DNA from 4 places in the Calothrix sp. PCC 6303 genome. Region 4 is predicted to be linked to each of the others. Evidence: predicted binding sites of a transcription regulator. Region 4 holds the regulator's gene; each other region holds the start of a gene.
The links. Region 4 encodes NtcA, which controls nitrogen genes in cyanobacteria. Its sites were predicted from a motif close to TNTGTANNNNNNNNTACANA; they were not measured.
Positions count from the first base shown of each region.

Region 1: a site for NtcA is predicted at 942-961, ahead of rpe (ribulose-phosphate 3-epimerase). Genes of this name have one in related genera too.
Region 2: a site for NtcA is predicted at 864-883, ahead of CAL6303_RS15430 (Glu/Leu/Phe/Val family dehydrogenase). Genes of this name have one in related genera too.
Region 3: a site for NtcA is predicted at 1,192-1,211, ahead of CAL6303_RS08570 (DUF3155 domain-containing protein). Genes of this name have one in related genera too.

Region 1 covers NC_019751.1:5,731,987-5,734,195, reverse strand. Annotated here, with positions in the region: gene CAL6303_RS23235 (S8 family serine peptidase) at 1-740, opposite strand, end outside; gene rpe (ribulose-phosphate 3-epimerase) at 991-1,698, shown strand; gene CAL6303_RS23225 (hypothetical protein) at 1,894-2,209, opposite strand, start outside.
Region 2 covers NC_019751.1:3,750,383-3,752,591, forward strand. Annotated here, with positions in the region: gene CAL6303_RS15425 (Rpn family recombination-promoting nuclease/putative transposase) at 1-453, opposite strand, end outside; gene CAL6303_RS15430 (Glu/Leu/Phe/Val family dehydrogenase) at 1,047-2,209, shown strand, end outside.
Region 3 covers NC_019751.1:2,108,110-2,110,318, forward strand. Annotated here, with positions in the region: gene CAL6303_RS08570 (DUF3155 domain-containing protein) at 832-1,149, opposite strand; gene CAL6303_RS08575 (ATP-binding protein) at 1,442-2,209, shown strand, end outside.
Region 4 covers NC_019751.1:3,860,374-3,862,582, reverse strand. Annotated here, with positions in the region: gene ntcA (global nitrogen regulator NtcA) at 705-1,376, shown strand; gene CAL6303_RS30390 (hypothetical protein) at 1,720-1,923, shown strand; gene CAL6303_RS15910 (DUF3084 domain-containing protein) at 1,930-2,209, shown strand, end outside.

The DNA.
Region 1 (2,209 bases), 1.9 Mb from region 4:
AATCTGGTTGCTGTACCTGGACTAATGGCAGCTAAGTTAGAAACGTCAACTTTATCAAAAATGCCATTACGACGGGAAGAAAAAGCCACATTGATGGCATTATAGTTATCGGTAGGAATGGGGATACCACCCTTTCCTTGGTTTCCTGCGATCGCATACACAACATTATGTACTCGGCTCGACCAATCCACACATAATGTCAACAATGCATTGCCATCCAAAGTCGCATCTGGACGTGGATCTCGATTTAAAGGTTCACCAAAACTAAAATTAATTGCCCGAACATCACCACCATTTTGTAATGCTATGTGCTGTGCCGACAAACATTCTTCTGGTTGTGCCTGAGTTTTGGTAGAACCAACTGCCGAAGAATACAATTTTGCATTGGGGGCAATTCCTGGAAAAGCTTTATCTCTTCCCACCATCACACCTGCAACATTATAAGCATGTGGGTCTACAGCATTATTCGACTTTGCTGGACCATTGCGTAAAAAAACCCCGGCAACTGAGACTGCACGGTTTTTAGACACAGATTTATCAATTCCAAACTTACCTGGACGACCAATTTCCACCTGACCAATGGCAATTTTCTGACCACTCAAATTATAAGGAGCTTTTTGAAATTTCAGGACATCAATACCTTTATTACCCAAAGAACTCTCAAATACCAAAGCTAGTGCTGGGATACTCACCAACGAAGCACTTAATCCCAAAATTATCGAAGTTAGTTTTTTTGCCATTGTTTGAATAATTATTTGGTTTAAAAATAAGAATATGTCGTCACAGGTGGCTTTCGTAGCACCTACATATAACAGCTATTTGTACAAGTGATTATATAACTCCCTATCCTTTCAGGAAATCCATCAAGTATTTTCAATTCCCGATCCCACATTCCCCATGTACGATAAAATTAATTAAGAAGTGTGAGAAATATCTTACATTTTGTTACAATGCATACAGATTTAAGATCCTTTTAGAACATCACTAGCCATGACCCAAACATCTTCCAAGAAGCCCATTGTAATCTCTCCATCAATTTTGTCGGCTGATTTCAGTCGTTTAGGTGAAGAAGTTCGCGCTGTTGATGAAGCAGGAGCAGACTGGATTCACGTTGATGTTATGGATGGTCGCTTTGTACCTAATATAACCATAGGTCCTCTGGTAGTGGAAGCGATTCGCCCAGTAACAAAGAAAATTCTGGATGTCCATTTGATGATTGTGGAACCAGAAAAATATGTTGCTGATTTCGCTAAAGCAGGTGCTGATATCATCTCAGTACATTGTGAGCATAATGCTTCTCCTCATTTACACCGTACTCTTGGTTTAATTAGAGAACTTGGTAAACAAGCCGGTGTTGTTCTTAATCCCGGAACACCTTTAAGTTTGATTGAGAATGTTCTCGATTTATGCGACCTAGTTTTAATTATGAGTGTTAACCCCGGTTTCGGTGGTCAAAGCTTCATCCCCACTGTAGTTCCAAAAATTCGCCAGTTGCGTCAAATGTGTGACGAACGTGGTTTAGATCCCTGGATTGAAGTTGATGGGGGATTGAAAGCTAATAACACTTGGCAAGTTTTGGAAGCTGGTGCTAACGCAATTGTTGCAGGTTCTGCTGTCTACAACACACCTGACTATAAAGAGGCAATCCACGCAATTCGTAACAGCAAGCGTCCTGTACCCGAATTAGCCAAAGTTTAATTAAATTAGACTTAAATTCAAATTCTCCCCACCCCCTCTATAGGGTCTACGGTGTAGACACATCTCTGTACAAAATCAAAATCGTCGTAGATCCCCCTAGCTCTTTCAGAGCGGCTTCGCCAAGAAAAAGGGGGACTTTGAGAGGCGTTCTGCCCACCGTAGCCCTCTCCAGGCTGGGAAGTTTCGTGGGGAAAATTAAAACCTACCGAGGTTAACACGAATACCAGAGTCGAGTTTAGGGACTTCAAAATATTTAATTCGTTCAGTTGCTGGAATTGGTAGTTCGTCTGCTAGTGAGCGGCATTCTCGAAAAAATGAGGCTGGATTTTGCACTAGTTCTAGTGGGTTAATTTTGCCACATTCTTGATCACGGATTAGTGAAATAGGTTCTTGTGTCTGCTGAAAGTTAAATGTGCCGTTGTTTGAATTATCCCATTCACTAGAAATGCTTGCTGGTTCGGTAGATAATATACCAGCTTCTCGACTTTCGATAGTAAGATTATTGGCATTG
Region 2 (2,209 bases), 110 kb from region 4:
CCTGTTTTGATTTTCGATGATTAACTTAATCGTAGCAATACCAACGGGTAGGGATGCAACTTCCTCTAGTTCATCTAGGTAAATGATGGTAATTCTTCCAGAAGCAAAGGATTCGCGGTAATGGATGATTGATGCGGTGTCAATATTTCGACTTGGATAAATCACGAAAGCGAACCAATCATTTTCGGGTTTATTTTGCCGCAAGTATAAATTAATTTCTGTAAATAGGCGTGAATATATTCCCAAATCCTCTTGAAACTGAACCTCGACAAAGTAAATTGGCTGTTCTTGACTTTGGGGAATAAATACACCATCTATACGAAATGCTGTTTGCTTGATTTCAACTGATGAAAATTGATATTTACTGGCGATTTCAGGGGAATTACCAATTAGTTCAAAGAAGATGCTGGGAAATTCTTGAAAGAGACGGTAAAAGATGCTGTCTGTTTTCACAAAGGTGATTATTTCAACGCAGAGTTCTGATAATTTTTCAACTTATCATAGTTTTACAGCCCGTGGAATGATGTCTTGAGTGGGTATTTGCGCGACGAGAGTCGTTCGCGTTTATAAGGGTTTGTGGGAGAATGGGAACGTAGCTTGTCAGACCCAAGTCGTAAGTCGTTGGCGTTACATATTTCAATCAGCTACATATTTCCAAGCAAATTTCAGATGAGCGATCGCTATCTACTATTACCGCTACCCGTGACTAGACATACGAGGTTCTTGCTTCTATCTGAACTGTGGTGCTTAAGAAGAACACAGATAAACACGTTACGTTTTTACCTGTGCTCATAAACCAAAATGTATCTCTGATTTCCCCATCTTAATATTTTTCGAGTCAGATAAACAAAATTCACAAAAAAACTGTAACTAATTTTACAAAATTCTCACATTCTTCTCAAAAAAGTAGGATAATCGGGCTATAGCTATCTGAAAATACTTAGAAATTGGGCTTTTAAAAGTGCTATTAGTCTTGATTAGTCAGATTTTAGCTAGTCTCTAGCCACTCAAAGTATAATTAACGACAAGTAGTGAGAGAAACCTATATGAATTCAACCTCTCTTTTTTCCCTAGAAACACCCTCTCCAGCTTATATTTGTCCTTTTGATCAAGCTTGCAGTTACTTAGAAGCTGCTGCAAAAGAATTAAGACTTGATTTAGGTATATTAGAAATACTTAGCAGACCTCGTAAAGCAATCACAGTTTCCATTCCCCTGAAGTTGGATAATGGAGATGTTCGGGTTTTAGCTGGACATCGAGTCCAACATTCGGATGTTCTTGGTCCTTACAAAGGAGGTATTCGCTACCATCCAGCAGTGACACTACGGGAAGTATCTGCATTAGCCATGTTAATGACTTGGAAATGTGCATTACTGGGAATCCCCTTTGGTGGTGCCAAGGGAGGTATTGCTATAGATCCAAAAAAATATAGTGTCGGGGAACTGGAACGACTTACTCGTCGCTTTACAAATGAGTTAATTAAAGATATCGGACCTTCAGTAGATATACCAGCGCCTGATATGGGGACTTCGGCACGAGAAATGGCTTGGATTATGGATACATATTCTAAAAACGTTGGTCATGCAGTTCCAGGAGTAGTTACAGGTAAGCCTCTATCAATTGGTGGTTCCTTGGGTAGGGAAATGGCAACTGGAAGAGGTGTGATGATTATTACTCGTGAAGCCTTGTCAGATTTAGGAAAATCACTCAAAGGTGTGCGGGTTGCAATTCAAGGTTTTGGGAATGTCGGTAGTGCAGCAGCACATTTGTTTCAAGAAGCGGGTGCAAAGGTAATTGCTGTATCCACTGGTGCGGGTGGGTTATATGCAGAAACAGGTTTGGATATTCCCAATTTAAAAGCTTATATGTTGGAGAATGGTAAAAGTTTACTTGGTTATCCTCAAGCAAAACCAATTAGTAATGAAGAATTGTTGCAGTTACCGTGTGATGTTTTAGTTCCCGCAGCCTTGGAAAATCAAATTACCGAAGATAATGTAAATGCGGTGAAGGCTGCCATAGTTGTAGAAGCTGCAAATAGTCCAGTTACAATACAGGCAAGTTTGTCACTTGAAAGCAGAGGTGTCACGGTTTTACCAGATATTTTGGCAAATGCAGGTGGTGTTGTTGTCAGTTATTTGGAATGGGTTCAGGGTTTATCTTACCTGTTTTGGGATGAGGAACGGGTGAATCGGGAGATGGAAAAGTTGAT
Region 3 (2,209 bases), 1.8 Mb from region 4:
ATCCCCATAATTGGTGAGATTATTTCTATAAAATTATTTTCACAAATCACTTCAAGGCTATTTAATCTGTTATCAGTTACCAGTTATCAGTTATCAGTCAAGAGTAATGTGTTTATCATTGGGTTTAAATACCCCACCATACGCCTTGATAGCTGTTCATTGTTCACTGATTTAAACCGTTCTATAAAACTTAGCCAAAGCTAACCAAGTCCAAACCTAAACTAGGACTTACGCACTCGTTACGGGAAATCAGGTGTTTGAGATTGCTACTCTGCGAGAAGCCTCTCTGCTTCTACCTTACGTTGCAATGACTGTGTTTACCTTGTCCTTGGGTAAGTCCAGCTAACTAAGCATGTCAATTTGGACATTAATTATATCTACAAAATATACGAATTCATGAAAAAACATCTTCGGAGGCTGTTGCCCCCGAAAGATTGCGCTAGACATTATCAGAATCTCCAGACTCTGAGTTTCGCGCATACCGCAAGGTCTGATGAATTCCAATTTTTTTAGACTTTTTCTTGGTTGTCGTTGAAAACTTAGGCTTGTGAACTGCCCCACCACCAGATAGAGGGGGTTTTCTAACTCATTATTGGTTACTCATTAACTCCCTGCCAGAGATTTTTATATCAATACATAACAATCTACTCATGAAAAGCGGCATTACCTTTTCACGAGTGGATTTTTTTGATGTTTTTGAAATATCCTCACTGGCAAAGTGGCTGCAAAATTAAAAAAAAATAAATTTTTGAATAAAAGTAGCTTTTTTGCCAGTAAATAATTCTCAAGGGTTGCGCTCACCCACACCCCAAAATGACCTTAAATGAAGATTTATCGACCTGCTAAAGCCAATAATTCTTGCCCTGAAGGAGGCTCCAAGGTTCTTAAACTGGGAAAGAGGAAATGGTTCTCCTCCACATACTGAGCACCGAAAAGTCCTTTCTCTGCCCAGAAGTAGCGGTCAGTGGTATGTTCGTTGCGTTTGACAAGTAACAAGGCAGGTGGCAAAATTCCTTCGGATTGAATAAATTTTCTTGCTGCTGTTACTGGCTTCTCTTCACCACTTTCGATGCTGTACTGAGGTACATGTTCCAGGATGCGTCGCCCTTCCTGACGACGGCGACTCTTCCGCTTGCGTCTCCTTGCCAAGCCAAAATCCTCCCCTTTCAAGCTATCTCTTTCAAGCCGTAGATTGTAGTTATAGCTACAAAATCCGTCGTAATTATAAAAGTTCTGGTTAAAAAAAGCAACTGTTTTTAAACTTTTGATACAGATTTGCCATTACCCTTTCAACCAGATCGATCAAAAGCTGTGAAAGCTATAATACCTTGGAAGAAAGCAGAATTTAAAAGTTTTGGTTAACATTTGTAAAATGGAACAAAAATAATTCTTTTCTGATTTGATTTTGGGTCGGTAATTTTCAGCTTAACTAAGTGAAAAAATGTTAATATCTGCCAGTTCGGAGTTTGTCGCTCTGTGTCGAGAGCAAATGGCGCTACTAGCTCAAGGGCTAGGGGCTTCTTTGAGCATTGTTTATTTGACACAGGAACTGATGGAGACACAGGCAGATGAGGCAAAGCTAATTCCTGTGCTAGTTTATCCAGAAACACCAGAATCGAGTCAAGGAAAACTGAAATCTTCTGACTTTCCTCAGCTTGGAACGATAACGGCTGATATTAGTGTCAAAGGCTTAAGATTTGCAGCCCAAAATAAACTTGCGCTACCACACTTACATCAACGTTTGTTGACTTCGGGTGAAGATTTAGTCCTAGTGCCAGAAACAAGTTCTCCAATGTCACAGGAAGAATATTTATCGATAGGAAAGCAAATTGTTCTGCCTCTGTTGAACGAAGATAGAGTTGTGGGTGTGTTGGTGACAGCAAGGGATGATAGAGCTTGGAATGAGCAAGAGCAAAGGGAAATTGAGAGGATTGCTCAAACTTTAGCCATTGCTTGTATTTTGGATCGACAACGGACTTGGTTACAGCAGCAATTACACCAACAACAAATTTTCCAGGAAAAGCAGCTGGATTTGTTAGATAATTTGTTACACCAGTTTCGCAATCCTCTAACTGCTCTACGAACTTTTGGGAAATTGCTGTTGAAGCGGTTGCGTGCGGGTGAAGCAAACCGGGAAGTAGCAACGTCGATTGTCAGAGAAAGCGATCGCTTACAGGAATTGTTGCAGAAATTTGATGAGGCAATTGAT
Region 4 (2,209 bases):
AGCGGAACATGGGTATGAAGCCCCGTCCAATCCTCCCCTCTGCTAGAAAGCTCCCCTGCCCCTTTTCCTCTTCGAGAGAATCCCCATCTGCAATTCTGAGCTTTGCTCAATACTATCCCCCTTGCTCCCAGCAAGAACTGCCCCTTTTCCTCTTTTTCAATCCGATTTTGGGTATTGGCTTAATCGTTATGACTTTTTACTGTGAAAAAATCCTACTTCTTTTTGAAGATATTCATAAGAGAAAACTACTCAGTCTGATTTGTGAACTGTCAGTATCTTGGTAACTTTTGGTTTGTGTGAAGTATTAAAAGGATATGAAGTTACAGCTAAAAGGTAAAAGCTCTGATGCTACTGTCTGGGATTTAACCATGTGCAATAAGTTATTCTACCAGGAAGATGAAAATATCAGATAATTCAAGGTTGCGGCTCTAGTCAAGACTTTCGTGAAAAATTTCCGATGTTTCGATCGAGACTTTTTACAACTTCAAGATTTGTATCACTGTTTTTGTAAACAGTTATCAAAAAAAAGTAGCTGGAAGTATGAAAAATTATGTATCATGATGTAGAAATAGCGTTATGTAGACAAGGATAATCCAGGGTTGAGTATAGGAAAGTACAAAAACGTTGACAATGTATTATTGATTTTTCAGGTGTATTCTTAGGTAATCCGTTTTAGTTTTCCGGCATTGGGTAGGGGAAGGGAGATGATCGTGACACAAGATAAAGCCCTCGCAAATGTTTTTCGCCAGATGGCAACCGGAGCGTTTCCACCTGTTGTGGAAAGCTTTGAACGCAATAAGACCATCTTTTTTCCTGGCGATCCTGCCGAGCGAGTTTATTTTCTCCTCAAAGGCGCTGTAAAGCTGTCTAGGGTATATGAAGCTGGGGAAGAAATCACAGTGGCATTGCTACGGGAAAATAGTGTTTTTGGAGTTCTGTCCCTGCTAACGGGAAATAAATCCGACAGGTTCTACCACGCGGTGGCATTTACCTCTGTGGAATTGCTTTCTGCACCAATTGAGCAGGTAGAACAAGCACTGAAGGAAAATCCAGAGTTGTCGATGTTGATGCTGCGGGGTCTTTCCTCGCGGATCCTTCAAACAGAGATGATGATTGAAACCCTCGCGCATCGTGATATGGGTTCCCGGTTGGTAAGCTTTTTGTTAATTTTGTGTCGTGATTTTGGTGTTCCTTGTGCTGATGGCATTACAGTTGATTTGAAGTTATCTCATCAAGCGATCGCTGAAGCCATCGGATCCACTCGCGTCACTGTCACCAGATTACTGGGAGATTTGCGAGAGAAAAAGATGATTTCAATCCACAAGAAGAAAATTACCGTTCACAAACCCGTAACTTTGAGCCGCCAGTTTACCTAACTTCAAGGATGTGGGAGATAAAAGACATGGGAGTAAAATCTCAAATCTAACTTTCTTAGCTGTTGTTAAGGACTTCCATTTAAAAAATACCCAAAAATTTCTTCTGTGCATCTTGCCCGCAAATTATCAAGGACGGGCAGGATGCTCATCTCACAAAATTGGGTAATTTATTTATTGGTGATCCCTTTAGATGTTGAATTTCTCCCTATTCCGCTAGTAGTTTCAGCAAGTCAGAGATGGTTCCTCGTCGTTGCGTTTCGCAGGATGTGTCTCTGACGGCTGCTAGCGTAACCTTGGAAAAAAATATATGTTATGTGGGATAAATTGGAAAAGGTTGTCCCATATGCCAATGTTTGGAGGCAAATCTGGGAAATTGAGTAAATTGTGGCATGATGAATTAGATGATGCAAAGAGAAAGGAACGCACCAACGTGGAGTTCCACAAAGTGAATAAGATTAAAGATGATGGGTTTATCGGAGAATTTCTAAATCTCCCGCACAAAATATCTGAGAGTAGTAGGCTGTATCTGGAAGGATTTCATCGGTAAGCGCACATGACCGGGTATATCCTAATTGCAGCAGTCTTAATTTTAGGAGGCGTAATTGCCACCGTAGGCGATCGCATTGGAACACGAGTGGGCAAAAAACGGCTCTCTCTGTTTAACATGCGTCCCAAAAAAACCGCAGTCTTAGTCACTATTTTGACAGGGCTGGGTATTTCCGCATCAACTTTAGGGATTTTATTCCTGGCTGATAAAGGCTTACGGGACGGTATACTACGACTAGATGATATTCAGAGAGAACTACGACGTAAACGCAGGGAATTAGCTCGTC